Hahella chejuensis KCTC 2396: one gene and its partner. The protein of the gene in region 2 interacts with the protein of the main gene of each other region in a pairwise test. Links are inferred from orthologs where the notes say so. Each region holds a gene or a part of one and is shown on either strand. Other genes may lie near its edges.

Region 1 (2,783 bases), 3.0 Mb from region 2 along the record:
AAATCTATATCGCGAGTCCCTTTCTTATAAAAGTACGTGTCTGGGAACAGAAGACCTTCCGCATGCGGATAGTTCATGCCCAGCAACTTGGCGAGTTGCGCCGGGTCCTGTGAATCAATGGTTATTTCCAGCTTCGGATGATTTTCCAACTCACGCAGCACATCTCTCAGATTCCAACCCTCGATGATTGTGAGCGCATAGTTCAGAGTGTCGCCGGAAGTCAGCAAAGTGAACAGTTCAATGGCATTTTTACCAGGCTCTAGCAGGTACTCACCGGCAACTATCTGCTTATCCTTTCGACTAAGCCGCCCATACCAATAAAACCATTCAGCACTCTCCAGCACGCCCTGCTCAGCCATCCTATCGGCGACTTTCCGCAAAGAGTCGCCGCGCTTGACTTCAATCGTAATAGTGACGGCCACCGGCAAAGGCTGCGATAACATATAACGCCCGTAATAGTATGCGCCGACAATAACCGCCAATGAGAGAAGAAATACAGCCAGAAAGATCTTGAGAACAAACTTTCTCAAGCTAAAACGGGATTTGTTTGTGGACTTTTTCTTGGAGTTCTTTGATGACACAGTCAATATTCAGTAATTTACCATCTAATTGATTAACCGGAATAACTCCCATCACACTGTTGACTAAAGCCATCCCCTTGATTTTCTTTAATTTTGCCCGAGCAATATCCGCTTCATCAATACGCAAACCCCACTCAGGAGCGTTGTTAAGAATATATTGTCTCAGCACTCCCTTCACCCCCGATTTCGCCAATGTCGGCGTGAAGATTTTCTCCTCGTCCCAGAGAAAGATATTTGTACGAGTTCCCTCAACCAAACACCCCGAGCCATCAAACATCAGCCCCTCGAAAGATTGCCCATCAAGCTCGATAGCCGCCATAACTTGCTCAAGACGATTAAGGTGCTTAAGCCCTGCGTATGCCCCATACTCCGCAGCCTGCGACTCTAGAGTCCGCACACTGCCTCCCTGAGCCTGAATCGAGACCACATCTGGCGCAGCAAACAACCCCATTATCTCAACCGGCCGGTGCGGCTCGGGTAGCGCATACCCTCTTCCACCACTTCCACGGGTTAAGATAATCTTCAGCACATATCGGGCGCTCATCTCCTTATTCCCAGCCAGTAGCTCAGCCAATCGCTCCAGCAAAGAATCGCCGTCCACGTCATAAGGTATTCGCAATAGCTCACACCCCAGTCGCAAACGCGCCAAGTGTTCATTCCACAAAATAGGGCTACCATCTACCACAAGAATAGTCTCAAAAAGACCATCTCCGTAGGCTAACCCTCGATCGGCGATCGATATATGTTCCGCTTTTTCGCCATTTAACAGATACATGCATCAACCCTAAAAAATCCCCCCCCCAAAAAAGCAAAAAACCGCCCGCAAGGTCTACCTGCGAGCGGTTCTTTGGCTTGGTCTGAGAAGGTTACTTCTTATTGATTAGCCAAGATGTAGTCGATAGCGTCTTGAACAGTTGTGATCTTCTCTGCTTCTTCGTCTGGGATTTCGGTCTCGAATTCTTCTTCAAGCGCCATTACCAGCTCTACAGTATCCAGAGAGTCAGCACCGAGATCTTCAACGAACTTGGAAGTCAGTTGAACGTCGCCTTCTTTAACTCCCAACTGCTCACAAACAATCTTCTTAACGCGCTCTTCGACAGTACTCATAATTTCCTCACTCTTATTTCATAACCAAGCACTTAATCGCGTGCTAGTCTAGTTGAACCCTATTTAATTAATCAAGCTAAAGTTCACGCACCGTATAGCGCGGCAGCGCAAACTTAACCCATATACATGCCGCCGTTTACATGAATGGTCTCACCGGTAATATAGCCGGCGGCGTCAGAAACCAAAAATGAAGCTACTTCAGCAATTTCAGATGGCTTACCAAGGCGCTGCAAGGGAATAGCGCCCAAAAGAGCCTCTTTCTGGGCTTCGGGCAACTCGCTGGTCATATCCGTTTCGATAAAACCAGGCGCAATGGCGTTCACCGTAATCCCCCTGGCGCCAATTTCTTTTGCCAGAGAGCGTGTAAATCCTTCAATTCCGGCCTTGGCTGCAGCATAGTTAACCTGCCCAGCATTCCCCATCGAAGCGACCACGGAGCTAATGTTAATAATTCTACCCCAGCGCGCCTTCATCATGCTTTTCACTACCAGCTTGCTCATGCGAAAAACCGAGCTCAAGTTGGTTTGCACCACCTGATCCCAATCCTCATCTTTCATGCGCATGATTAAGGTATCCCGGGTAATGCCTGCATTATTGATCAACACAGCCGGAGCGCCAAATTCTTCTTCAATAGACTTGAGGCATTGTGCAATAGATTCTTCCGAAGACACATCCAGCACTTTACCCACACCCTTACCGATAGTGCTCAGGCGCTCGGTAATCGCCGCCGCGCCGGATTCTGAGGTGGCTGTACCAATTGTGATATAGCCCGCCTTCGCCAACGAGTCCGCAATGGCGCTGCCGATACCTCTGGAAGCACCGGTCACCAAGGCTACTTTATCCATCATGGGAGTCCTTCTATAACGCGTTCCAGACTTCTGCGTCTGATAGCGATTGAATTGAAGCGGCGCGATCAATCTTCTTAACCAGACCCGCCAAGACTTTACCTGGACCGCATTCTACATAGCTGTCCACGCCTTTCTCGCTGATATGCTGGACGCTCTGCGTCCACAACACAGGAGAAAATAATTGTTTGATCAGATTGTCTTTGAGTTCAGCAAGATCATCGACAGACCTCGCCCCCACGTTCTGGAC
Region 2 (3,172 bases):
CGCGCAGGCCGTCGATAACCAGCTGGTGATCGTCAATCACCAGGACCCGTAGATGGTTTGGTACAAATACCGCTGAAGAGGCGCTTATGCTCACGTTAACTCTCCCTGCGCCGTTTGGCGCCGTTTCTTTTTGTTATGAACCAAAAATTATACGCCGATAAAAACCCTGAACAGTGAACGATTGCTAGTTTTTGGGAACACAATGGGATGCTGGAGAACAGTCATTGAGCGCATATGTTGGTGAGGCGCGCCCTGTGGGAGGAAGGGGGAGTGATCCCGGGGCGCAGACAGGCGCGCCCGGGATGGCGAGATGTCGTCAGGCGGCGGGAGCCTGCGTCGGTTGTGTTTCAATGGCGACTTGCAGAATACTCTGGCGCAGCTCGGCATTCAGCACCAGGCGTGCGTCTTCCGCGATATTGTCGAGGTCTTCGTCGTAAATGATATGTCCTTCTTCATCCACCTGAATGATTTCGTTGCTTTTCAGATTGTTGATGAAGTTGCGGAACAAGGCTTTATCAAAGAACTCCGGTGCGTTGAGGCCATACAGGATGGACATGCGTTCCGCCATAGACGTGCTCTGCTCCTCCAGCGCATTGGCGGTGATCGCGCCTTTGCCATGACGACGCAGAATAGCGATGGCGATATAGTAACGCTCCAAAGTCGGGATGATGGTTTTCGCCAGCGCGTTGAGCAGAACGAATTCGCGGGAGCCGGCCATGGGGCGATACAGGTTGTCCTTGTCCTTCAGCAGCAGGTTGCTTTCACACAACGTCTCGATCCAGCGTTCGATTTCCGGGTCCACATCATCCTTGTGCCAGCGCAGGAACAGCTCCGACTTGATGTAGGGGTAGATGGAGCTTACCAGCCACACCAGTTTGGTGCGGTCCATGGTGCTGTTGTTCTGGAACAGACTGGCGACCAGCGCGGGCAGCGCCAGGAAGTGCAGAATATTATTGCGATAGTAAGTCAGCAGAATAGCGCTGGAGCCTTCCAGACTGATGATGTCCCCCAGCTTCTGATGCTGACGCAGCGCCAGTCCCATGCTTTCGGTGTATTTGACCCAGTCCGCCCCGCAGCCTTCTGGAAAGCTCATTTCGTTACTGTAGGGGTGCATGCGCAGCAGTGAGACCACTGCGTCGCAATGGTCCGCGAGCATTTTTTGATCCATCGCCTGCTTAGGCGTGGCCAGCAGCAGGGTGGCGACGATGTTGATGGGGTTGAGCGCCGCCGCATTGTTGATGCGGGTGGCGACCATTTCCGCCAGCTCATCGATCATATGCGGCATCCACTTGGGACGCGGCTCCTGATCGTAGGCCTGATCGCGCCAGTGCGGCTGTACTTTGTCGAGCACGTCGGACAGTGCGAAAGGCTCGCCGAAGTTGACGCTGACCCGTCCGAAGGAGTTGCGCAGGTTACGCAGGGATTTGAACAGGCCGAAGATGTTTTCGTCTTTTTTCTTCTTGCCGCGCAGTTCGCCGAGATAAGAGCGCGCTTCCAGGATTTTCTCGTATCCGATATAGACCGGCACGAACGTAATCGGCTTCTTGTAGTTCCGCAGATAGCTGCGCACGGTCATCATCAACATGCCCGCTTTCGGCTGTAATGTACGCCCGGTGCGACTGCGGCCGCCTTCTACAAAATACTCCACGGGGTGGCCGCGGGTGAACATGGAGTGCATGTATTCATTGAACACGGCGGTGTACAGCTTGTTGTTTTTGAAGCTGCGGCGCATGAAGAAGGCGCCGCCCCGACGCAGAATCGGCCCTACCACCGGCATGTTCAGGTTAATGCCGGCGGCGATATGGGGCACCATCAAACCATTGCGATACAGCACGTAGGAGAGCAATAAGTAGTCGATGTGGCTGCGGTGACAGGGCACATAGACCACCGCGCTGGACTTGGCGGCTTCTTTTACGGCGTCAATGTTGTTGATGGTGACGCCGTTGTAAATTTTGTTCCAGACCCAGGTCAGAATGATGTCGAGAAAACGCACCGCGGCGATGGAAACGTTGGAGGCGATTTCGTCCGCGTATTTCCGCGCCCGCTCTTTGGCTTTGTGTGGACTGATGTTTTCTTTTTTGGCGGTTTCCCGAATTGCGTCCTTGACGGACGGGCTGCGAATCAGCGTGGACACCAAAGTGCGACGGTGAGACAGGTCGGGACCAACCACCGCCTGGCGCATGCGGCGGAAGTGGACGCGCAGCAGACGCGCCAGTTTACGGTTGGCGCGTTGCGGGTCCTGGGTGTCGTCGACGATATAGCGCAGGGAAATCGGCTTGCTGAACTGAATAAAAGTATTGCGTCCGTGGATCACGATGGTCAGGAACTGGCGCAAACGGCCAGCGATGGACCAGGTGTCCGCCAGCATCAGTTTGAACAGGGAGCGCTCTTTCTCCGGCGTTCGGCCCCAGAACAGGGAGACCGGCACGATCTGCACGTCCAGTCCGGGGTCTTTTTGCGCTGCGCTGACCAACTGCTTCAGTCGTTCTGTGATGGTCGGCGTATGGCGACGCCGGAACATTTGCCCGCGTTTCTCATATAAGAAAAAGTGGCTGCGCGACAGAACGGCGTCTCGCAATGTCAGCGGCGCCTGGGAGGAGGGCAGGCCGGCGAGGCGGCACTCCTGCTCCAGCACCAACCGGCTGCTGAGCGAACTGTGCTGCAGAACGTAGACCACGGGTTTTTCCGGGTCCAGTCCCAACTGCTTGGCGTCGTTGCCGATAACATCCGTCCTGACCCATAAAAATAGAATTTTGCGGAGCAGGTTAAAGAAAAAAGAAGTGATTCCGAGCATGTAAAATACCGTTTAGCCCTGGCGAAGTGCCCGCTAGTTTAACGACTCCGCCATAGACTGGCAAAGCTCGGAAATGCTTGATTTTCAGCGGCTATATTCCGCGAGGATTGGGTTTGCGCAAACTTTCTGCAATGTAATGTAGAAGCGAAATGGGAATCTTGCAAAGCGGGATGTGACTCCTTATTCTTCTTTTTCTTTGCGTCCTCCTGTTGCGGCTTAACTTTCACACATTTCATTTAACTTCAATCTGTTGTGAGGACTGGATTATTGGCGAATGGAATGTTGCAAGGTGTGTTTTAAACAACTTATGCGCCGCCTCTTTGGCGCTCGTTCCTTTATATAGCGAACGCGAGACCCTTCAATGATAAAAATTCAGAA

What was found. The genes of interacting proteins can lie anywhere in the genome.
Region 1: the proteins of plsB (region 2) and acpP interact in binary tests that used the Escherichia coli proteins (3 or more experiments, as listed by UniProt). The link is inferred for Hahella chejuensis KCTC 2396 from one-to-one orthologs.

What each region holds. Positions count from the first base shown.
Region 1 is NC_007645.1:2,195,030-2,197,812, reverse strand. Bases 72-2,780 are described here. They hold acpP (acyl carrier protein), read right to left. Parts: upstream 1,689-2,780; coding sequence 1,455-1,688; downstream 72-1,454. Other genes in these bases: fabD (ACP S-malonyltransferase), read right to left, coding at 2,547-2,780; fabG (3-oxoacyl-ACP reductase FabG), read right to left, coding at 1,802-2,536; pabC (aminodeoxychorismate lyase), read right to left, coding at 532-1,356; mltG (endolytic transglycosylase MltG), read right to left, coding at 72-530. Also shown: more of mltG, read right to left, coding at 1-71; more of fabD, read right to left, coding at 2,781-2,783. UniProt on the Escherichia coli protein: Carrier of the growing fatty acid chain in fatty acid biosynthesis.
Region 2 is NC_007645.1:5,241,877-5,245,048, reverse strand. The notes cover bases 56-3,153. They hold plsB (glycerol-3-phosphate 1-O-acyltransferase PlsB), read right to left. Parts: upstream 2,795-3,153; coding sequence 317-2,794; downstream 56-316. Other genes in these bases: HCH_RS22855 (response regulator), read right to left, coding at 56-94. Outside these bases: more of HCH_RS22855, read right to left, coding at 1-55; HCH_RS22845 (ABC transporter ATP-binding protein), read left to right, coding at 3,156-3,172. UniProt on the Escherichia coli protein: Catalyzes the transfer of an acyl group from acyl-ACP to glycerol-3-phosphate (G3P) to form lysophosphatidic acid (LPA). This enzyme can utilize either acyl-CoA or acyl-ACP as the fatty acyl donor.